Regions from separate parts of the Kocuria sp. CPCC 205260 genome, predicted to be linked through region 2. Evidence: riboswitches for the same ligand, from Rfam matches in the RefSeq annotation. Region 2 holds a riboswitch; each other region holds the start of a gene.
The links. A riboswitch is a leader RNA that binds a small molecule or an ion and turns the genes downstream of it on or off. The one in region 2 is predicted to bind S-adenosylmethionine.
Positions count from the first base shown of each region.

Region 1: another riboswitch for S-adenosylmethionine. It lies ahead of RF645_RS10080 (bifunctional o-acetylhomoserine/o-acetylserine sulfhydrylase); the one in region 2 lies ahead of RF645_RS07130 (O-acetylhomoserine aminocarboxypropyltransferase/cysteine synthase family protein).
Region 3: another riboswitch for S-adenosylmethionine. It lies ahead of RF645_RS04910 (hypothetical protein); the one in region 2 lies ahead of RF645_RS07130 (O-acetylhomoserine aminocarboxypropyltransferase/cysteine synthase family protein).

Region 1 covers NZ_JAVKPT010000006.1:16,435-24,131, forward strand. The annotation lists gene RF645_RS10055 (DMT family transporter) at 1-336, opposite strand, end outside; gene RF645_RS10060 (RNA-binding S4 domain-containing protein) at 412-648, shown strand; gene RF645_RS10065 (alpha/beta hydrolase) at 666-1,301, opposite strand; gene RF645_RS10070 (endonuclease domain-containing protein) at 1,464-2,003, opposite strand; gene RF645_RS10075 (homoserine O-acetyltransferase) at 2,761-3,933, opposite strand; gene RF645_RS10080 (bifunctional o-acetylhomoserine/o-acetylserine sulfhydrylase) at 3,944-5,305, opposite strand; SAM riboswitch class IV at 5,373-5,489, opposite strand; gene RF645_RS10085 (CPBP family intramembrane glutamic endopeptidase) at 5,558-6,334, opposite strand; gene RF645_RS10090 (S9 family peptidase) at 6,407-7,697, shown strand, end outside.
Region 2 covers NZ_JAVKPT010000002.1:529,467-537,163, forward strand. The annotation lists gene RF645_RS07115 (NAD-dependent epimerase/dehydratase family protein) at 1-797, opposite strand, end outside; gene RF645_RS07120 (hypothetical protein) at 1,033-1,479, opposite strand; gene RF645_RS07125 (acyltransferase) at 1,834-3,240, shown strand; SAM riboswitch class IV at 3,275-3,384, shown strand; gene RF645_RS07130 (O-acetylhomoserine aminocarboxypropyltransferase/cysteine synthase family protein) at 3,434-4,909, shown strand; gene RF645_RS07135 (cystathionine gamma-synthase) at 4,906-6,087, shown strand; gene RF645_RS07140 (DUF4870 domain-containing protein) at 6,304-7,005, shown strand; gene RF645_RS07145 (methylated-DNA--[protein]-cysteine S-methyltransferase) at 7,127-7,697, shown strand, end outside.
Region 3 covers NZ_JAVKPT010000002.1:46,332-54,028, forward strand. The annotation lists gene purL (phosphoribosylformylglycinamidine synthase subunit PurL) at 1-584, shown strand, start outside; gene RF645_RS04880 (GNAT family N-acetyltransferase) at 761-1,282, shown strand; gene RF645_RS04885 (response regulator transcription factor) at 1,363-1,701, shown strand; gene RF645_RS04890 (glycosyltransferase family 39 protein) at 1,803-3,224, shown strand; gene RF645_RS04895 (succinate dehydrogenase) at 3,281-4,093, shown strand; gene RF645_RS04900 (2Fe-2S iron-sulfur cluster-binding protein) at 4,165-4,857, shown strand; gene RF645_RS04905 (hypothetical protein) at 5,025-5,447, shown strand; SAM riboswitch class IV at 5,509-5,622, shown strand; gene RF645_RS04910 (hypothetical protein) at 5,657-6,139, shown strand; gene RF645_RS04915 (sodium:alanine symporter family protein) at 6,235-7,697, opposite strand, start outside.

The DNA.
Region 1 (7,697 bases), on a different contig from region 2:
GAAGATCGCGGGCAGGCGTCGGGCCCGGAAGGCGCCCAGCGCCGTGATGAGGCCGCGCCGCCCGGCAGGGATCAGCACGGTGCCCAGCAGCACGATCGCGAAGCCCACGGAGAAGCCGGTGAGGCCTGCGGCCACGGAGTCCCCGGTGCGCGCGCCCAGCTCGCCGTTGACGCGCGACTGGACGGCCATGGCGCCGCCTGCGAGCACGGCTGCGATCTGGGCGATCAGCACCGTGACGGGACTGTGGGTCTGCGCCGGGGCCCTCACGACATCCTGGGGCGGCTGCGGGTTCTCGGGCTGGTCGGCATTCTCGGGGAGGGGTTCTGAGGTGGGCACCGGATCAGGCTACTCCCGGGGCCTTCCGGTCCTCCCCGAGCTGGGCTCATGGCCTCGGTGGGCCACAATGGAGCCATGACCACCACCGGAAGCACCCCCGAAGAGCTGCCCATCCGCGACGAGATGATCCGACTGGGCCAGGCCCTCAAGCTCGGCAGCCTGGTCGAGGACGGCGCCATGGCGCGCACCGCCGTCGAGGAGGGCATGGTCCAGGTCAACCACGACATCGAGACCCGCCGCGGCCGACAGCTGCACGACGGCGACGTCATCACTTACAACGGGACCTCGCTGGTCATCCGCGCCGAGGGCTGAACGGGCCCCGGCCTGGCTCAGCGTCCCAGGACCATGCGGGTCAGGTACTCATTGACGTGCCCGATCTCCTGCGGCGAGACGCTGTGGCCGATGCCCTGGTAGTGGACCTTCATGGTGTCCGCATGCTCCACGAGCCACTCGGCGGTCATGTCCACCAGCTGGTCGTTGACGATGGGGTCCTGCGGGTCGCGGCCCCAGAAGAGCTTGAAGGGCTTCTCCTTCAGCTCGTCGTCGCGGAAGATCTCCAGCGGCTCCGGCACCACGAAGCCCGACAGCCCGATGACCGCAGTGATCTCGCTCGGCATGGCCCGCACCAGCGACGTGGCGATCGACATGCCCTGGGAGAACCCCAGCAGCGTGGTCGACGGACGCCCCTCGGCCTGCTCCCGCAGCCACCCCACGAGCGGCTCGACCGCGGCGCGGATGGCCTCGGGTCCGAAGGCCTCCTCGTCGTAGAGCGGGAACCAGCTGTAGCCGGGAGGCTGGGCCAGCGGGGCGCGCACCGAGGCCACTACGAAATCCTGCGGCAGCTGCGGCACCAGGCCCATGAGGTCCTGCTCGTTCGAGCCGAAGCCGTGGAAGAGCACCAGCAGGGGCGCCTCCGGGGACTCGGCGGGGTCACGGTTCCACATCACGACGGGGTTTTCGCTCATGCCGACCATCATGGCATCCGCGCGCAGCACGCCCCGCTTCCGTCGCTCCTCTCGCTCCCGCGCGGAGGAACTGCCGCTGAGGGGACGCAACGAACGTCTTCCCGCGCCTGAATCGTGTCGCACGCGTCCCTTCACGAGATCTCGCACTCGGGCGGCGGCTCGTCAGGGCCCTGCGAGCTCCCACGCCCGGACCGCTTGCCGATGTGCCCGCACCAGGGCGACGATCCTCGGCTCGCATCCAGGATCCGTCGGATCCACGACGTCGAGATCCGTGTGCACCACACGCAGCTCCGTCCACCCGGCCGCTTCCGTAGCCCGCTGCCGCTCCACATCCCGAAGTCGCTGCCGCGGGTCCTCGTGGACCGCACCGTCGACCTGCACGGCCAGCCGGTGCCTGCGATCCGCGAGGTCAGGGTGGACCCGACGGCCACCCGGGGATCGGATCTCGACATCAGCCTCCCACCCGGTGAAGCGATGGTCCTCCAGCACGAGCCGCGTATAGGTCTCCAGCGGCGAGTCCACTCCGGCGACCGCGCGCAGCAGGGCCTGGCGCACCCTGCGGACGCCGCGATGGCTCTCGAACCGCTCGAGATCGGTGCTGAGGTCTCTCTGGCTGCGAAGCGCCGGCACGCCCCGGCTGATGCCCGTGCGGTGCTCGCAGATCACACCGTCGATGACGGCCACGAGCTGCTGGTGAGTCATGACGTGCCGACCGCGAGCGTCAGTCGATGCGGCCAGGTCCAGCAGTGTTCGGGCCGGGGACGTGAGGCGGACCGAGCCGTCGGTCCAGAGATCCTCGGCATGGAACTGACTCCGGTGCCCGACGACGCCGTGTCCTCGAGGCCTTGATCATGTCGAGGAGCACAGATGGATGCCGCCGACATGCCCGAGCCTGCCGGGGAGCCGGAAGTCGTGGAGGATGGCGGCCGTCGTGTGGCTGGCTGCCCAGCCTTCCTGCTGCAGAGCCGGGAGGATCCTCAGCAGACCGGATCTGGTGCGGGGGTCAGGGCGCGAATCGGCGCAGGACCACAGGCCCTTGCCCCAGGAGCAGTACTGCCTCCCCGACAGATGACGCTTGGCGACGCCTGCCGCTTCAGCCTCGGCGGTCGTGAAGACGCGGCCCTGCAGGCAGGCAGGTGGACTGTGACGTGGTCTCGGCATGGCAGACAGTGCAGCGGATCACGGCGCCGACCGATGCGAACGGATCCGCTCCCCGCCGTCGTCGCCCCGGTCCAGTGCCCGAAAGGGCGTCTGTGGAGGCATGAACGCCGTACTTCGGATCTGCGTTGCCCGGGATTCCGTGTGGACCGGGGATCTCGTGCGCGCAGTACGCCGAGGGGACGCACAGGGCGCACGGGATCGCCGACGGGACGCATCGGACGTCTAATCCGGCGTGAATCGTGACGAATGGGTCCCCTCGGCGGCGAGGAGGGTCGATGCGTCGCTTCGGTAGGGCCCCTCAGGAGAGGAAGGCGGCTCGGACCAGCTCGCCGATCTGCTCGTGCTCGATCAGGAAGCCGTCGTGCCCGGCGCCGGAGCGTATGGTGCGGTGGGGGACGTCGCCGGGCAGAAGCCGGGCGAGGTCCTCGGATTCCGAGGGCAGGTAGAGCCGATCCGAGTCGACCGAGGCCACGAGCCAGTCGCAGGTGGTGGCCGCGAGCGCCTGCCTGACGCCGCCGCGGCCGCGGCCGACGTCGTGGCCCATGAGGGCGTCGTTGAGCACCAGGTAGGAGTTGGCGTCGAAGCGGCCCACGAGCTTGGCGGCCTGATGATCCAGGTAGCTCTCGATCGCATACCGGCCCCGACGGCGCCCCGGCAGCGGCGCCCCCGGATCTTCGCCGGCCTGCGCCGCATTGCCGAAGCGCGCATTGAGGTCCGGTGCCGCGCGGTAGGTGGTGTGCGCGATCCGCCGTGCGATTCCGAGGCCCACGGAGGGGATGACGCCGTCGTAGTAGTCGCCGCCGCGGAAGTCGGGGTCGTTGCGGATCGCCAGGCGCTGCGCCTGGCCCCATGCGATCTGCTCGGCGCTCGAGGCGGCGGTCGAGGCGATCACCGCACAGGCGCGCACCTGCTCGGGGAACGTGGCGGCCCACTCGAGGGCCCGCGCACCGCCCATGGAACCGCCGACGACCAACCGCCAGGACGCGATGCCCAGCTGCTCGGCCAGGCGCTGCTCGGCGCGCACCGAGTCGCGGATCGTCACCGCGGGGAAGTCCGATCCCCACGGAAGACCGGCCCGCGGGCTGCCCTCCGGGATCAGGGTCGACGGACCCGTGGAGCCGTAGCAGCCCCCGAGCATGTTGATGGCGACCACGAAGAAGCGGTCGGTGTCGATCGCCCGCCCGGGCCCGATCAGTCCGTCCCACCAGCCCGGTGCCTCGGCGGAGACACGGTCAAAGGAGGTGGCGTCCTCGGCGACCCGTCCGCGCGTGACATGGGTGTCTCCAGTCAGCGCATGCGCGACGAGCACCGCGTTGGAGGCGCGGTCGTCGAGCTCGCCCCAGGTCTCGTAGGCCAGCTCGACATCGGGCAGCACGGCCCCGGATTCCAGCCCGAGGTCGCCGATGCGGGCGCGGCGCAGCAGCCCCTCGGTGCGGAAGGGCTGCTGCGAGCGCGCGGTCGTGCTCTGGATGGCGGTCACCTCAGACCGCTCCCCCTGCGCCGCGCGCCTTGACCGCGGCGAAGCCGAGCTCCAGGTCCGCGAGGATGTCGTCGATGTGCTCCAGTCCCACGGACAGGCGCACGAACCCCGGGGCGACGCCGGCGGCCAGCTGCTCCTCCGGGGAGAGCTGAGCGTGCGTGGTGGAGGCCGGGTGGATGACCAGCGAGCGGACGTCACCGATGTTCGCGACGTTCGAGTGCAGGCTCAGCGCGTCCACGAAGGCCTGGCCGGCCTCCGAGCCGCCGTCGAGCTCGAAGCCGAGGATCGAACCTGCGCCGCCGGGGACGTACTTCTGCGCACGCTCGTGCCACGGAGAGGACTCGAGCCCGGCGTAGGACACGGATTCGACGCCCTCGTGGGCCTCCAGCCAGGTGGCGACCGTCTGAGCGTTGGCGACGTGGCGCTCCATGCGCAGCGACAGCGTCTCGATGCCCTGCTCGATCAGGAAGGCGTTGAACGGGGAGATGGCAGCGCCCATGTCGCGCAGCAGCTGGGTGCGGATCTTGAACGCGAAGGACACGTTGGCCCCGAACGGCCCGTTCTCCCCGAAGACCTCGCCGAACACGAGGCCGTGATAGGACTCGTCCGGCTCCGTGAAGCCCGGGAAGCGATCCGGATAGCGGGTGTAGTCGAAGCGCCCGGAGTCCACGATGAACCCGCCGACCGAGGTTCCGTGCCCGCCGAGGAACTTGGTGGCGGAGTGGATCACCACGTCCGCGCCGTGCTCGAACGGCCGCAGCAGGTAGGGGGTCGCGATGGTGTTGTCGACCATCAGCGGGACCTCGGACTCGTGGGCGATCGCGGAGACCGTCTCCAGGTCCAGGACGTCGTTGCGGGGGTTCGGGATGGACTCCGCGTAGAAGGCCTTCGTATTGAGCTGGACGGCGTCGCGCCAGGCCTGGGGATCGTCCGGATCGGAGACGAACGTGGTCTCGATCCCGAGCCGGGACAGCGTGTGCTTGAACAGGTTGAACGACCCTCCGTACAGCGACGGGCTGGCCACGATGTGATCGCCGGCCCCGGCCACGTTGAGGATCGCGTAGGTGGTGGCGGCCTGCCCGGAGGAGACCATGACGGCCGCGGTCCCGCCCTCCAGGGAGGCGATGCGGTTCTCGACGACCTCGGTGGTGGGGTTGGTCAGTCGGGTGTAGATGGGCCCGACCTGGCTGAGCCCGAAGCGACCGGCTGCGGTCTCGGCGTCCGGGAAGACGTACGAGGTGGTCTGCTGGATCGGCAACGCACGGGCGCCGGTGACGGGATCGGGCTCCTGACCGGCGTGGATCTGACGGGTCTCGAAGCTCCAGCCCTGCGGGGCGGAGGGGGTGGGCTGCTGTGCGGACATGTCGGCGACTCCTTGTCTTCCGGGGCCGCGGACCGAGGTCCGACGCACCCGTCGGACCGGGTGCCGTGACCCGCGCTTGCCGTGTGCGCGTCTGCGCACCGGCCCGGTCCTCACCCAGGGCACCCCACCGCGGAAGGAGGGTTGCCGGCCAGCTAGCTGGGGCTTGTCGCTGGCTCTCGTGACCTGCCTTCCATTCTCGGACGAGCACGGCTCCGGCGCAAACCCGCGTGCGGCGTCCTGTGGCGGCCGCTGTCAGAACAGCAGGGGCCCGGCCAGGAAGCCCACGGCGTCCAGCAGGAAGTGCGCGATGATCAGCGGCATCACGCGTCCGGTGCGGCGGTAGAGCCACAGGAACACCAGTCCCATCACCACGTTGCCCAGCGCCGGACCGACGCCCTGGTACAGGTGGTAGCTGCCGCGCAGAAGGGCCGAGCCGATCAGCACGGCCGGCCACGTCCATCCCACGCGCAGCAGGCGATCGGCCAGGAACACGACGACGATGATCTCCTCCACGAGCGAGTGCCGCAGCGCCGAGGCCAGCAGGAGGATGACCTCCCACCAGGATGTCCCGCCCGCATTCGTGACGATCTCGGCGGTGATCCCGAGCTGGCGGCCCGCCTGGTACAGCGCCAGGGTGCCCAGGCCCATGACGGCGAAGAGCAGCGTCCCCAGGCCCAGATCCGCCAGCGGGGCTCGGCGGTCCAGGCCGATCCGGTGTAGCAGCCCGCGCAGCTGACCGGCCGAGCCCGCCAGCAGATAGAGCGCCAGCAGCGGCGGGACCAGAGCCAAGAGGATCCCGAGGCTGCGGCGCAGGACGTCGAACAGGGGGAAGCCGCTCTGCGCCGCGTTCATGGAGGCCGTCGACTCGGCGATCGAGCTGGTGGACAGCGTCTCGGCGAGGTCGAGGAGCGACCAGAGGGCGCTGGCCCCCAGCGAGACGCCCAGCACGAGCAGGATCTGCAGCCACAGATCGGCGCGCTGGGAGCCGAATGACGGCTGGGCTGGGGCCTGAGAGCGCTGTTCGGTCATGGGCTCCATTGTGGGCCAGGGGCACGACGGCAGCGGCCTGTGCTGTCGGCGCCGGTTCCTACGATGAGCGCCATGACCTCCCAGAACTCGGATCTTCCGCTCGCTCCCCCGTCGGCCGTGCGTCGCGACCACGTCCGCGAGTTCCACGGCGATGCCTTCCTGGACCCGTACGAGTGGCTGCGGGACAAGGAGTCCCCGGAGGTCATCGCGCATCTGGAGGCCGAGACCGCCTACGCCGAGTCCGCCACCGCCCAGCTGGCCCCGCTGCGCGAGCAGCTCTTCCAGGAGGTCCGGAACCGCGTGCAGGAGACGGACCTGTCGGTGCCGTGGCGGCGCGGCGACTGGTGGTACTTCACGCGCACCGTGGAGGGCGGGGAGCACTCGGTGCAGTGCCGCGTCCCGGCTGCTGAGGAGGGGTGGGAGCCGCCGCAGATCGTGGCAGGCCAGTCCCTGCCCGGCGAGCAGACCCTCCTGGACGGCAACGCCCGGGCGCAGCCGCACGAGTTCTGGTCGCTGGGCGCCTTCGACATCACCCACGACGGCACCCGGATGGCCTGGGCCGAGGACACCACCGGGGATGAGCGCTTCACGGTGCGCGTCCACGACTTCGCAGCCGACCGGACGCTCGACGACGAGATCCCCAAGACCTCCTACGGCGCCTTCCTCTCGCCCGCCGGAGACGCCGTCTTCTACACCGAGGTCGACGACACCTGGCGGCCCTGGCGCCTGCGCCGGCACGTGCTCGGGACCCCGCTCGAGCAGGACATCACCATCGCCCAGGAGGACGACCCCGGCCTGTGGCTGGGGGCCGAGCTCTCCTCGGACCGGCGCTGGCTCGTGCTCGAGGCCGGGTGCTCCGAGTACTCCGAGGTCTCGATCCTGCGCATCGAGGAGGCCGGCGAGCAGGCCCCACAGGTGGTCGTGCCGCGCGGGGCCGGCGTTCTCGCCTCGGCGGAGCCCGTGCGGATCGACGGCCGGGACGTCGTCCTGCTCCAGCACGATCGCCAGGCTCCGGATGGGCGCCTGAGCCTGATCGAGCTGTCGGACCTGCCCGGCGAGTCGGCGGAACTGCCCGGCGACGGATTCCCGCCCGGCATCTACATCGTGGCACCCAGGGAGGGGCTGCGCGTGCTGGGCTTCGCCGCCACACAGCATCACCTGGTTCTCGAGGTCCGTGAGGACATCCTGCCGGGGCTGCGCATCCTGCCGCTGAAGGGACTCGGCACGGAGAGCCAGGCCGAGCCCCATGTCCTCGAGGTGCCCGGCGAGCTCACGGCTGTCTCCCTCACCGCCGCTGAGCCGGACTCCCCCGTCCTGCGCTTCACCGCCGAGTCCTTCGTGATCCCGCGGCGCGTCTTCGACC
Region 2 (7,697 bases):
CCGGTGCCGTGGACCGTCAGCGGGTAGCCCACCGCCGCCTGCATGAGGAAGCGGTTGAGCACCGTGCCGTAGTCGCCGTCGTAGTCGAAGCGGTTGATCAGCCGCTCGTCGCGCTGGGTCTCGGCGGTCGTGGTGCCCCAGATGATGCCCTGGTGCAGGTCGGTGATCCGCAGCTGGTCGTTCTTGGCGTAGAACGCGAAGAGCAGCTGATCCAGCGACTTGGTCATGTGGTAGATCGAGCCCGGGTTGGTCGGGTACAGGATCTGCTGCTGGATCGGCTCCTGCTCCTCGTGCGGGATCTCTACATCCAGGTAGCCCTCGGGGATCTTCATCCCGGCGGTGCCGTAGCCGTAGACGCCCATGGTGCCCAGGTGGACCACGTGGACGTCGCGCTCGGACTCGACGATCGCCGCGAGCAGGTTGTGCGTGGCCGACACGTTGTTGTCCACGGTGTAGCGCTTGGTGCGCGAGCTCTTCATGGAGTACGGCGCCGCGCGCTGCTCGGCGAAGTGCACGACGGCGTCCGGCTGGTCCTCGCTGATCAGCTGCAGCAGGCCCTCGTAGTCCTCGGCGACATCGAGGTGGCGGTGCTCGATGACCTTGCCGGAGACCTCGGTCCAGGCGCGCAGGCGCTCGACGAGCGGGCGGATCGGGGTCAGCGACTGCGCGCCGAGCTCGTCGTCGATCCGACGGCGCGACATGTTGTCCACGGTGATGACGTCGTGACCTCTCTCCGAGAGGTGCAGGGCGGCAGGCCAGCCGCAGAATCCGTCGCCGCCGAGGATCGCAATCTTCACGTCATCTCCGTTTCCGTGCGCCTCTCGGCGCGGGGATCGGAAGGATCACGACGCCGAGCCGAGCGGGCTGGTGCTGTAGAAGGTCGTCGTCCACCCTGCAACCCCGGAATGAACCGACGGTGAACGAGCGGCATGCGAGGGCTGGTGCGCTCGAGCCGCCCGCGGGAGGGGACCTCCTGATTGTGTCATCTGCCTCCGACGGGTGCGCAGAGCGACGGCTCCGGCGCGGGCCGGATCAGGCCGGGAGCCGGCTCTCTCGGAGGCTCAGGGTCTTCTCCGCTCGGGCGGCCGGTGCGGGCTCCGGGCCCAGGAGCTGCTGGCGGACCTCTTCCGTGGGCAGGGACTCGCCTGGGGCGATGAACACCGAGGCCAGGTCCTGGACGTCGCACGGGGTCAGGCCCTTGGAGGTGGGCTCCCAGCCCTCCGGGATGAGGTGGCGCTGCTGCGTGCCGCACTTCTGGCAGAAGTACTCGACGCGTCCGCCGGAGCGGACCGCGCAGCGCAGCACGCGGCCCATGATCCGGCGCAGCCCCGGGACGCGGCTGCGCTTGCGGGTGGAGGGCAGGAAGACCCGGAACTTGAGGTAGAGATCGGTGGTGCACTCATGGCACATGGGGGAGCGGGGCGTCTTGTGGTGCTGGGGAGACCCCAGCCGGCCCAGTCTGGTGCTCGTGACAGTCACTGCTGCTCCTGCGCTGATCGTCGGAATTGCGGGGGAAGGGTCTCCGACGTCATCGTGGTGCGACCCGAGTCCAGATTAGGCGATCCGCTGTGCCGCGTACAGACCCACCGGGGGAAGCGGAGCTGTCTCTCAGCCCTGCCACAGCGCGGATCCAGGCGGATTCATGCCCGATCCGCCATATCTAAATGACTCTTGGGTAACCGTAACAGCGGAGGCCTTCCTGCAGAAGGCCTCGGGGCGATCCGATGCCCCTGACCTGCGGAAGAAGACGCTCTGACGTCACAATCGCGCTGCTGCGCTCCCGGGCACCCGCCGCGCCACCTGCGATGCCGCCGCCGTGTGACGATCGGAGACGTGACGAAGCTGAGCACCTCCCGCGGCCGGCGCGCTGCGCAGACCATCCCTGCGCAGCGCGATCTCGCGCTGGATGCTGCTCGGGTCGCCTGCCTGATCGCCATGGTCGTGCTCCACATCCTGCTGGTCACGCTCACGACGGATCCGAGCACGGGCGCGCTGCGCAGCGTCATGGCACCCACGGAGGCCTCCTGGTACGCCCCGGTGTCATGGCTCGTGCAGGTCATGCCGCTGTTCTTCGTGGTGGGAGGGTGCGCCTCGGCGATCTCGTGGTCGCGCCAGTCGGCGGAGGGCGTCCGCGGGCCGGCCTGGGTGCGCGCCCGGCTGCTGCGCCTGGTCGTGCCGGCGAGCGCTGTGTGGGTCGCCCTGGCGCTGGCCGGCGCCCTCGCGGCGCTCGTGGGGATGCCCGCCGACTGGGCCTCGATGGCGCTTCAGGGGCTCGGGATGCACCTGTGGTTCGTGGGCGCCTACACCGCGTGCCTGGTCGGTGTGCCGCTGCTGCACGGGCTGCACGATCGCCGGCCCGTCCTCACCCTGGCTGCGCTGGTGGGGCTCAGCGCTGCGATCGAGGTGCTGCGCATCGCCGCGGAGCAGCCGTGGTGGGGCCTGCTCGGCTTCGCGCCGGTCTGGCTGGCGATCCATCAGATCGGCTTCTTCCGCCACGACGGATCCTTCGCTCGTGCCTCGGCAGGAAGACTGCTCGGGATCACGGCCCTGTCGGTCCTGGTGATGCTCTGCCTGACGAGCCTGCCCTGGTGGGGTGCGGACGGACTGTCGGCCCTGAACCCGCCCACGCTGTGCATGATCGCCCTCGGCGCGGCTCAGGCCTGCGTCCTGCAGCTGTGCTCGCCGGCTCTCGAGCGGCTCATGCGATGGCGTCCCGCGCAGGCCGTCGCCTGGGTCGTCGGCTCGCGGGCCACGACCCTGTACCTGTGGCACCTGCCGGTGATCGTGGCCGTGATGGCGGTGTGGTGGCTGCTCGGCGGCCCGGATCCGGTGCCCGGCTCGGCGCAGTGGTGGCTGTGGCGCCTGCCGATCGGGCTGCTGTGCTGGGCGATGGTCCTGCTGGTCGTGCGTCCGCTGGGCGTCCTGGAGGCCGTGGCGGGGCGGATCGTCGCCCGCGAGCCCGAACCGGAGGGGCCCGCAGCCGGAGGATCGCCCTCGGGTGAGCGGCCCTCGAGCGCGCCCCGAGCCGACGGATCCGCGCCGCTGCGAGCTTCGAGTCCCGATCGCTCCTCATCGCCGGACGGACGGGCGTGGGTCCGCATCCTCGCAGCGGCCGTCCTCGTCTTCTCCGCAGCCGTGCTGGAGGTCCGCTTCCTGCTCGGCATCCCGCTGGCCCTCGGCGGCGCGGCGGCCATGGTCGCGGCGGTCCTGCTGCTGGTCCCGCCCGCACGGAGGTCCTGACGGCTCGATCGGTGGGGTGCTAGTATGGGACCGGCTTCACGAGACACAGCTGCCAAGCTCCGACTTGGCTGTGCACCAACCCCATGTTCAAGGGTGGTTCGGATGACGAAGCGGCCTGCACCTGACGCAGCGCACGAACAAGCTCCGGCGGGACGTGCAGGTCAAGAGCACCCCGTCACGGAAGACACCTCTCATGACGTCCTCGCCCTGCGACGAGCTCAAGAGCTCGACCTCGCTGGCCACACGCCAGATCCACGCCGGCCGGACAGGATCCGATCCGGGCGCCCCTGCCGCCCCCGCCCAGGCCACGCTGCCGGTGCCGATCTACCAGTCCTCGGCCTTCGAATTCCCGGACCACGCGGCTGCCGCCGCCATGTTCGCCCAGACCACCCCGGGCTTCACCTACTCCCGCACGGGCAACCCCACGGTCGCCGTCCTGGAGCAGAAGGTCGCCGATCTCGAGGGCGGAGTGGGAGCCGTGGCCATGGGCTCGGGCCAGTCCGCCGTCGCCGCGGCCCTGCTCGCGCTGATCAGCACGGGCCCCGGCAAGCACCTGGTGGTCTCGGAGAAGATCTACGGCGGCACCGTCGACCTGCTCGGTGACACGCTGGCCGATCTCGGCGCGACCGTCACCTACGTCGATCCCGCTGACCCCTCGGCCTGGTCGGAGGCGATCACGGAGGACACTCGGGGCTTCTTCCTCGAGTCCATCGGCAACCCGCTGGCCACGCTGGCGGATCTGGACGCGATCTCCCGCATCGCCCATGAGCGGGGGATCCCGGTGATCGTCGACTCGACCCTGGCCACGCCGATCCTGTACCGGCCCTTCGAGCACGGGGCGGACATCGTGGTGCATTCGGCCACCAAGTTCTTCGGCGGGCACGGGACGTCGCTGGCCGGCGTCGTGATCGACTCCGGTCGCTTCGACTGGGAGGCCGAGGCCGCTCGCTGGCCGCAGTTCACCGAGCCGCGAGCGCGCTGGGGCGGGATCAGCCTGTGCGAGAAGCTGCGCGGCGGCTCGCCGTTCCTGCATCTGTGCCGGGCCAAGTTCGTGCACGACCTGGGTCTGACGCTCTCGCCGTTCAACGCCTCCCAGATCATCCAGGGCCTCGAGACGCTGGACCTGCGCATGCGCCGCCACTCGGACAGCGCCGCTCGCATCGCCGAGTTCCTGAGCACGCATCCGGCGGTGCGCTGCGTGCACCACCCCCTGATCGAGGGCTCCGCCGATCGGGAGATCGCCGAGCGCGACTTCCCCCAGGGCGTCGGGTCGGTCTTCGGCTTCGAGCTGGAGTGCTCGGATGCCGCAGTGGCCGGATTCGTCGACTCCCTGCGGCTTTTCAAGCTGGTGGCCAACATCGGCGACGTCCGCTCGCTGATCAACCATCCCGCGGCCATGACCCACTGCCGTCTCTCGGAGGAGCAGCGACTGGCCGGCGGGATCAGCTGGCAGACCCTGCGGCTGTCGATCGGGCTGGAGGCGGTCGACGACCTGATCGCCGATCTGCAGTCCTCGCTCGATGAGCTGCTGCGCGTCGAGGCCGCGCGCGGCGCTGAGATCCCGGCCGCAGAAGGTGCCCCGGGACCGTCGACGGACGGCGCCCCGGTGCGCTCCGAGGACGAGCCGAGCGGCGCGCGCCGCGACCAGCGCCAGGAGGTGCAGGCATGAGCGGGTTCACCACGCGCGCCGTCCACGCCGGCCAGGAGCCGGACCGACTGACCGGTGCGGTCATCCCGCCGGTCTACCAGACCTCCACCTTCGTCCAGGACGGCATCAACGTCCTGCGCGACGGCCACGAGTACTCCCGCGGCTCCAATCCCACCCGCAATGCCTTCGAGGAGCAGCTGTGCGCGCTCGAGGGCGGGCAGCAGGCCTTCGCGTTCGCCTCCGGGATCGCGGCGGAGGATGCGCTGCTGCGCTCGGTGCTGCGCCCCGGAGACCATGTGGTCCTGGGCGCCGACGGCTACGGGGGCACCAACCGGCTCATCACCAGGGTCCTGGCTCCCTGGCAGATCCGGCACACGCCGGTGGACGTCACCTCGCTCGATGCGGTCCGCGGGGCTGTGGAGGCGGGCACGCGGGTGATCTGGGTCGAGACCCCCACGAATCCGCTGCTGGGCATCGCCGATCTGACGGGCATCGCCCAGATCGCCCAGGATGCCGGGGCGCTGCTGATCGTGGACAGCACCTTCGCCTCGCCGTACCTTCAGCGTCCGCTGGAGTTCGGCGCCGACGTCGTCGTGCACTCCACCACCAAGTACATCGGCGGGCACTCGGACGTGCTGGGCGGGGCGGTCGTCGTCTCGGACCGGGCCTGGGAGGTCGAGGCCGTGGGCGGCTTCTCGCCCGGAGGAACGCTGGCCGAGCTCGTGGGCTTCCAGCAGTTCGCCGGCGGGGCGGTCGCCGGGCCCCAGGACTGCTTCCTGGCCGCGCGCGGGCTGAAGACCCTGTCGCTGCGCATGCAGCGCCATCAGGAGACCGCAGGCCGGATCGCCGAGTGGCTCATCGGGCGCCCAGAGGTGGCGCAGGTGCTCTACCCCGGACTGCCCGAGCACCCCGGCCACGAGCTGGCCGCACGGCAGATGGACGGCTTCGGTGGCATGGTCTCCTTCCGCGTGCACGGCGGAGAGGCTGCGGCCCGGCGCTTCGCGGAGTCCACGAAGATGTACAAGCTCTCGGTCTCCCTCGGCGGGGTCGAATCGCTGATCTGCTGGCCCTCCGAAATGACGCACGGATCCGTGGCTGGCACGTCGCTGGCGGTGCCGGTGGATCTGGTCCGGCTCTCCGTCGGGATCGAGGACCTCGACGACCACCTCGAGGACCTGGAGCGTGCCTTCGTCGCCTGACGGGCGCTGCGCTCGCCCGGCTCGGCGACTGACAGGCGGCGCGCTCATCCGGCACTGCGGCTGACGCGGCGGCCTCCCCGGCTCCGGCAGAGCCCTGCGATCGCCGTCACCTGACGCCGATCGCAGGGCTCTGCCTACACTGGGGGCAGCAGCCTCGTCGCGTTCGGCTCGGCCATCGCGCGGGTCCCCATGCAAGCGCCATATGAAGGAGCCTTCATGAGCTCGCAGGATCCCCAGAACCCGGCCTCCGGATCGGACGGCCGCAACGCCCCGGGCGGACAGCAGCACGAGGCCCCCTCGTTCGGGCAGGGCCGCGACCGCCAGCAGTCCGGGCAGCCGTCGTGGGGCCCGAATCAGAGCCAGCCGGGCAGCCAGCCCTCCGGGGACCCCGGCGCGCAGCAGGGCTACGGGCAGCCGGGCTACAGCTGCCCCGGAGCCGGGCAGCAGCGCCAGCATCCGGACTACGGAGGCCAGGGCGCCTACGACCAGCCGCAGGGCGGCGGACAGCAGTACACGGCCCAGGGCAACTACGGGCAGGCCACCTTCCAGCAGGGCGGCCAGCCGCTGAGCCCCTCGGACGCCCGGACCTGGGCGCTGATCTCCCACATCGCAGCTCCGGTGCTGTTCCTGTTCTCGGCCGGCTGGATCGGATTCGCAGCACCGCTGATCATCTGGTTCATCTTCAAGGACCGCGACCCGCTGGTGCGCAATGCCTCCGCGGGCGCCTTCAACTTCAACGTCATCGTGTTCGCGCTCAACGTCGTGATCTGGATCCTGGCCATTCCCACCCTCGGCCTGGCCCTCTTCCTGCTTCCCGTCCTGGGCATCCTGTCGATCGTGTTCGCTGTCCTCGGCGCCATGCAGGCGAACAAGGGCCTGGCGTACAAGTACCCCATGCAGATCCCGATCCTCAGCTGAGACCGGATCCTCCGGCACCCGTCGTGCGCGGCGGCCGGAATTCCACGACGACGGGCGGGGCCCTCCGCTGCGGAGGGCCCGGCCGTTGCGCGTGCGGGGACATGGCCGCACCATGGTGCTCATGAGCGACTTCGACACCTCAGGGCGCGCCGCCCGACGAATCCCCGAGCCGACTCCTGCGCCTCCGCGCGGCATGGAGCTGCCGGAGCCCGTGGCGCGCATGCACCGCTGGGTGGAGACGCCGCTCGGGCGCATGGTCGTGGCTGTCGGCCCGCACGACGGCCGGCCTGCGATCACGGGATGCTGGTTCGAGGACCAGAAGCACTTCCCGGACGACGAGACCCTCGGCATGGAGGGTGATCATGCCCTGCTGAGCGAGGCGCAGGAGCAGCTCGAAGACTGGTACGCCGGTCGGCGACGCGGGTTCGATCTGCCGCTGGCCCTCGACGACCGCCCGCAGCCCCTGCGCCCGCGGGTGTGGAAGGCGGTGCAGGAGATCCCGTTCGGGACCACCACCACCTACGGCGCGCTGGCGCAGCAGCTCGGCAATCCCGGGATGGCCCAGGCGGTGGGACAGGGGGTGGGCCGGAATCCGTGGTCGGTGATCGTGCCGTGCCACCGGGTGCTCAGCTCTACAGGGGTGCTGACCGGCTATGCCGGCGGCATCGAGCGCAAGCAGGAGCTGCTGGAGA
Region 3 (7,697 bases), 480 kb from region 2:
CCGTGGTCGCCATGATGGGCGTGCTCGACGACGTCCGCCGGCGCACCCCGTCGGGCTGGGATGACACCGCAGACGGCCAGGCGATCTACCTGCTCGGTACCACCGCCGATGAGCTCGACGGCTCCGAGTGGGCGCGCGTGCGCGGCCACCTGGGCGGGCAGCCCCCGCAGGTCGACCTCAAGCGCGAGCGCCTTTTGGGCGAGCTGCTGATCAACATGTCCCGCGACGGCATGGTCGACTCCGCCCACGACGTCTCCGAGGGCGGCCTGGCCGCGACCCTGTCCGAGATGTGCCTGCGGTTCGGCACCGGTGCGCGGATCGGGCTCGGCGAGGTCTGCGAGCGCGACGGCCTGGATGCCTTCACGATGCTGTTCTCCGAGTCGCAGGCCCGCGCCGTCGTGTCCGTGCCGCGCTCGGAGGAGGTGCGCTTCAAGGACATGTGCACCATGCGCGGCTACGAGTTCGCGCGCATCGGCGTGGTGGACGCGCAGTCGAAGTCCCTGGACCTCATGGGCCACGCCGAGGTCCCGCTGGAGCGCCTGCGCGAGGCCCACGAGGCCACGCTCCCGCGCCACTTCGGCTGAGGTCGTGCCCTGCGGCGCCCGGCCGCCCCGGGAAGGGACGGCCGGGCGCCGCTGCCGTAGACTCATGCCCAGGAAACAGTCTTGAGACGGATTCGCTCCGAGTCCGGTCGCAGCGCGTCCGTCCCGGACGCCGGACGACAGATCTCGAGTCCGTCGAGGCAACGGAGGTAGCCGCCGTGACCGTCGAGAGCACGAGCCCCTTGGATGCGCACAGCATCACCACCGAGCGGCTCGAGCTGCGCCCGCTGACCCGCGAGGAGGTCGAGGCGGCCTGCCGGTTCGAGCGCCTCCCGCAGTTCCACCCGGAGTTCCCCACTCCGGACGCCCGCGACGTCCTGCAGGCCGTGCAGGACTCCGGGGAGTTCTTCTTCACGGAGTCCCTGTACTCCCCCATGGCATGCGTGCAGCGCAGCACCGGACTGATCATCGGCATCGCCGGGTGGTCCGCACCGCCCATCGACGAGGCCCTGGAGATCGAGGGCTTCCTGGTGCCGTCGTGCACCGGACAGGGCTACGCGACCGAGGCCCTGCCCCGCCTGGTGGAACTGGGCCTGCAGGATCCGCGCGTCACCTCGATCCGCGCCTCCCTCCCGGACAACCACGCCAGCCTGGGACCGTTCCTGGAGCGCAGCGGGTTCGCAGCGGTCGAATCCGCAGGCACCGAGGCCGAGTACCGCTATGCCCCGTCGCAGCCATGAGCTCGGCCGCTCGGCGCGCCTGCCCGGGGTCGTCGTCATCGATATGGCATTCGGACCCCGCCGGGTCCATGATGTGAGGCATGACTCCCCTGTCGCGTGATCTGCATCCCTCCAACGGGAGAAGAGCGCCGAAGGACGAGGTCGTCGTCTCGATCACCTCGGCCCTGAATCACCGCGGCCGCAAGGAGGAGGCGCACCCTCCGGTCGATCACGACGACTTGGACGACATCTTCCCCACCCCGCAGCAGCAGGAGCTGCTGCACCTGCTCGCCGAGGGCGCCGACGACGAGTTCGCGGCCCGTCGCCTGGGCCTGGAGCTGGCGGAGCTGCGGCGGATGCTCATGGAGCTGGGCTCGCAGCTCGGGGCCTGCAACAGGTTCCAGCTCGCGCTGCACGCCCGCGAGGAGGGCTGGATCTGAGCACGTCGGCCCCCAACGCGAAAAGTCGCAGGACCACCCCCCAGATCGCCGCCGAGACCTCCGCAGACCGCTCGCTGCTGCTGCCGCCCGTCCTGGCGACCGTGCTCACCGCCGCCGTCGCCTTCTGGGGCATGACCGTCCCTCAGTTCTGGTTCGACGAGGCCGCGACCATCTCGGCCACGAACAGGCCCTTCGGCTCCCTGCTGCGCCTGCTGCAGGACGTCGACGCCGTCCACGGCCTGTACTACGTCCTCATGCACCCGTGGGTGGCACTGTTCGGGACCTCCGAGCTGGCCATGCGGACCCCGTCGGCGCTGGCCCTGACGCTCGCCGCACCGCTGATCACCCAGGTGGCCATGACCTATGCCCGCCGCTGGTTCCCGGACCGGGTGCTGCTGAGCGGGCTGATCGCCGGTCTGCTCTTCGCCGTCCTGCCCGGTCTGTCCTGGGCAGGCCAGGAAGCCCGCGGCTATGCCATGGCCGTCCTCGCCTCCGTTGCGGCGCTGTGGTGCTTCGAGCGCTTCCGCGACCGCGGAGGCACGGCGGCGCTGGTGGGCTTCGCGGTGCTGCAGGCCGCCGCCGTCGGATTCTCCATGTACGCCGCCTCCGCGGTGGTGCTCTACCTCGTGCGAGCCCTGGCCTGGGGACGTCGTCCGTTCCTGAAGGTCCTGATCGCGGCAGGAGGCACCACCGGTCTGGTGCTCCCGCTGGGGCTGAGCGCCCTGTCCCAGAGCAGCCAGATCAGCTGGATCGACCTGACAGTGAGCAGTGTGATCAGGAGGATTCTCCTGCGCACCGTTCCGATCAGTCCTGGGAATCGGGGTGAGCCGTGGAACGACGTCGCCCTCGAGCTGGCTCCGTGGTTCATGGGACTGATCGCGCTGATCCTGGCCGCGGGCCTCCTGCGCGGTCCCGGCCGCCGGCTCGTCCTGTGGCTGCTGAGCTTTCCCCTGTTCCCCATGGCCTGCATTCTGCTGGCCCAGATGATGGGCAAGCAGCTGTTCCAGGAGCGCTACTTCACCTATGCGACCCCGTTCCTGGTCCTGGCCCTGACGGCGTCCCTGGCCACGATCCGATGGCGACCCGCGGCGGCGGTGCTGAGCGCGGGCCTGCTGGGGCTGTCCGTCCCGTCGCTGCTGGGGCAGAACACATGGGACGCCAAGGGCGGTGACAACTACGCGACGGCATCTGCTCTGGTCGCCCGGAGCGAGACCGTGATCTTCATGGACCGGTCGAACCGCGGCGTCCTGCTCGCCTATCCGCCGGAGCACGAGATCGCCGATCCCATGCTCCAGGAGGACCGGATCAGCGCGGACAACCTCTACGGGCTGAACCGCCCCGGCTACGAGTCCTGGGAGATCGACACCGTCGGCGCCACCTCCGTGGTCTCCAACAAGGAGAACAAGTTCCACGACACCGTGCTGTCCCACCTGCGGGACAACGGCTGCGAGCAGACGCAGGAGGACCGCAGCACCCGCTTCCGGATCACCCTGCTGGAGTGCCCGGCCCCGGCTGCCGGGTAACTCGGCGTCATACCGTCGTCACCTCGGAGGCGCCCCTCGCCCTAGGCTGTTGTCCCATGACCGAGAACCTCCGTGCCGAGACCGAGCGAGTCCTCTCCGCGGTCTCACCTGCCACGCGGCGCACCCTCGAGGAGTCCGCCGGTCGTCTTTGGGCCTGGGCCCTGGAGACCTCCGAGCGCTTCCCGCCCACCCCGGACGTGAAGCTCGCCATGGCCTCCAGCGGCGCCGTGCTCTCCGGGTACACCGTGATCCACATGCTGGGCAATCTGCAGGTCTACCTGGGACGCGGCCGCTTCGACTCCTACGCCCACCACCTGCGCACGCTGGGGGCGCCGGTCCTGCCGCGGCGCACCGTGCTGTGGGCCTTCCGGGTCGTGCTGCTGGCCGATGCGCTGACCCACCTGAGCTGCGCGGCGGTGCTGACCGTGCGCGCCCAGGCCTCCGAGCGCCGTGCTGCCGCTCAGCCCAGGCCGCTGCCGCAGGGTCGTCGGCGCACCCGCTGGCAGAGGCTCAAGCGCTCCATGCGCTCGACCGGCACCGTCCTGGGGCTGTTCACGGCCTTCCACCTGGCGGATCTCACGCTGGGCACGCGGCCGGCCGCCTCGCGCCGTCACGAGCCCGGTGCCGCCTACGACAACCTGGTGGCATCCCTGCGCCGCCCGCCCGTGGCCGGGCTGTACCTGGCCGCCATGCTGGCGCTGGCCGCCCACACCTCCCAGGGCCTGGTCCAGATCGGCAATGACACCGGCTTGTCCGCCCAGCGCGGTGCCCGCGAGCGCTTCGAGCTGGCCGGGCGGCTGGTCGGCACCGGCGTGGCCCTGGGCAACGCCTCCATCCCCGTGGCCGTGCTCCTGCGCCTGGTGCGCTGAGCCGTCCTCCCCCGCACTGCAACACCGCCTTCCGCGACCGGGTCCCGGCGCGAGGGCACCGAAGGAGTCCCATGCGCATCACCGGCACCCTGCAGGTCGAGGTCTGGCGCCAGGCCGACGGCGAGTCCGAGGGCGGTTTCGAGACCCACACCGTCACCGGCGTGAGCCCCCAGACGACCGTGCTGGAGCTGCTCGACCTGCTCAACGAGCAGCTGCCCGAGGGCATGGAGCCGATCTCCTACGACGACGGCTGCCGCGAGGGCATCTGCGGCAAGTGCGGCGTCACGGTCGACGGCGTGGCCCACGGCCCCCAGCTCAACCGGGCCTCGTGCCAGCAGCAGGTTGCGGCCTTCACTGACGGCGAGCGCGTGCGGATCGAGCCGCTGCGCGCAGCCGCCTTCCCCGTGAAGAAGGACCTGTCCGTGGACAAGAAGGCCGCGCTGCGCACCGTGGTCAAGGCCGCCGGAGGCCCCGTGGGCATGAAGGCACTGACCGAGGCCGGGTGCATCAGCTGCGGGGCCTGCGTGGCCGCCTGCCCCAACGGCTCCGGCCAGCTGTTCGTGGGCTCGCTGCTCACCGAGCTCCCCCCGCTGGCCAAGGACGACGACGACCGCCGCACCCGCTCCGGCAAGGTGCTCGACGCCGCCGAGGAGAGCTTCGGGCCGTGCTCCACCCTGGGCGACTGCACCGAGGTCTGCCCCGCCGGGCTGCCGCTGGAGAATCTCTCGGCAGTGGCGAGGGAGCATCTGCGCCGTCGTCGCTGAGTCGCCAGGCCGCGGCGGCGGCCTGGCGCTGCGGCGCCGGAGTGCGCCTCCGGGATTCTTGTAGTTACACGCCTGCGCGCCCCTTAGCATTCGCAGTTGCGAACACTCGGGCGGGGTCATATATTTGCATCAGCAACTCACCTCTCCCGCTCGACCAGGAGTCCACGATGCACCCCTATATCCCGCAGGCTCAGCCCTACGCCTACCCGCAGGCCACCTGGTCCCCGAGGCCCTCCGCGCCCGGCAGCGCCGTCACCGCTCTGGTGCTCACGATCCTCGTGCTGGCCGGTGCACTGTTGCTCTCCCCGCTCACGATCCTGTTCTCGATCGGCGCCGCGTCCACAGTCACGGAGCCCGACTTCGGCGGCACCGCCGATCTGGTCGCTGCCATGCTCGTCGCGTTCCTGCCCCTGGGCGCCCCGGCGATCCTGGGTGCGGCGCTGGCCATCTACCCCCGCATCCGCATGCCGCGCGAGATGTACCCGTCCTCCGGGGTGAAGACTGCCGCAACCGTCTTCCTGGTCTTGCATCTGCTCACGCTCGTGCTCGCCGTCATCTTCGGCGTCCTGCCGCAGGTCCTGGTGCTGTGAGCACGGCACCACCGCGTCATGGGGCTTGTGCTGTCGGAGCCTTCTTGTAATTTCAGGACACGTTCAAGAGCGCGGCCTCACGGGCCTGGCCGGCCGCGCAGCAACCCGAACTCGATTCCCGGGTGCTTCCAGAGCAGAACGGGCCTCAGCGCACTCGCTGAGGCAAGACTCGACGGGGTCGCGCTGCGCGGCCCGGAAGGCAGGACCTCATGTCCGACGCACTGCACCAAGCACTGGAGTCGAAGCGCTCCGATCTCGAGCATCTGCATCCCTACAACGTGCCGCTGCACCTCGCACCGGAGGCACCCGTGGTGCCGCCGCGCACGAACCACCGGTGGATCGACTTCGGAGATCGGGAGGCCCGGGAGTGGAGCAGAGTCCTGTTCCTCCTCCCCCGCAAGGGCCACTCAACGACCGTCATGGCCTGCGCGCACAGCGTGTGGCGCTTCGGCAACCTGCCCAACGTGAACAATGCCCCGGAGGTGGCTCGGGCCGCCCGCGCTCTCGGACACACCCCGGAGAGCGCCTGGGAGATGCTGGTGACGTTGATCGTCATGCGCCAGGACCAGGAGCACGACCCGGATGTCGCCTACGACCTGAGGGTCTGGGCCCTGTGGATCGAGCGCATGAACCACCTGGAGGACCCGATCACAGCGGCAAGGCACTGCTTGAAGGCCGTCGGTCAGCGCTGATCGGGGCCCTCGGCGACCGACCCGACGAAACAGCCCTCCTCCCCGCCGCTATGGCTGGGAGGAGGGCTGCGTCGTCGTTCAGCGGCGGAAGCGGGTCAGGCCTTGCCCACGCGCTTCATCTGCTGGGTCCAGAACGCGCCGGTGGTGATCACGTCGGTGCCGTCCCAGGCATCCAGCCCGGTGAGGCCGGGGATGTCGGAGCCGTTGAAGGTGGGCTCCTCACCGCGGCGGCGCTGGGCCTCGTAGTTCTTCATCACCTTGACGGCGACGGGCGCCAGGAGGATCAGGGCGATCAGGTTGATCGTGGCCATGATCGCCATCATCACGTCGGCCAGAGACCACACAAGATCCAGGGCGACCACCGAGCCGACCATCACGGACAGGAGCACCAGCAGGCGGTAGCCGTTCATCACCGCGCGCGAGCGGGTGAGGAACATGATGTTCGCCTCGCCGTAGAAGTAGTTGCCGATCACCGAGCTGAAGGCGAACAGGAAGATCGCGATGGTCAGGAAGTGGACCGCCCAGGTGCCCAGCTGCAGACCCAGTGCCGTCTGCGTGAGCGAGGCGCCCTGGGCAGAGTCGCCGAAGCTCGGGTTGGACAGCAGCACGATGAACGCCGTGACCGAGCAGACGAGCCAGGTGTCGAAGTAGACGCCCAGGGACTGCACGAAGCCCTGCTTGGCCGGGTGAGAGACGGAGGCCGAGGCACCGGCGTTCGGCGCGGAGCCCATGCCGGCCTCATTGGAGAACAGTCCGCGGCGCAGGCCCTGGACGAACACGGCCATGAAGCCGCCCACCACGAACTCGCGGATGCCGAAGGCGCCCAGGACGATGTCGGCGACCATGCCGGGGACCTCGCCGATGTTCAGGACGACGACCAGGAGCCCGAGCAGCACGTACAGGATGGCCATGACCGGCACGACTGCCTGGGTGACCGCGGAGATGCGGCGGGCGCCGCCGAAGATGATGGAGGCGGTCAGCACGACGACCACTGCGCCCACGATCAGCTTGAAGGGCAGGGCCCCGGCGGCCGACGGGTCGATGTCCAGCGAGCCCGACAGCGAGTCCACGATCGCGTTGGACTGCACCGAGTTGAACACCAGGCCGTAGGTGACGGTGATGATCACCGCGAACAGGATGCCCATCCAGTGCTTCTTGAGCCCGTAGGTCATGTAGTAGGCCGGTCCACCGTAGTAGCCGGTCTCGCCCTTGCGCTTGTAGAGCTGGCCCAGCAGCGACTCGACGAACGCGCTGGCGCCGCCGATGGCCGCGATGGCCCACATCCAGAACACGGCGCCGGGCCCGCCCACGCTGATCGCGATGGCCACGCCGGCGATGTTACCCGTGCCCACGCGTGAGGCCGCCGAGACGGTGAACGCGCGGAACGACGAGATCGACTTCTTGCCGTCCGGGTCCTCACCGGGAGGGTCTCGCAGCACCCGGAACATTTCCGGGACGGACCGCCACTGGACCGCCCTGGTCCTGATCGTCAGGTAGATACCCGTGCCGATCAGGATCGCGAAGACGATCCAGCTCCAGATGAAATTGCCGACGCTGC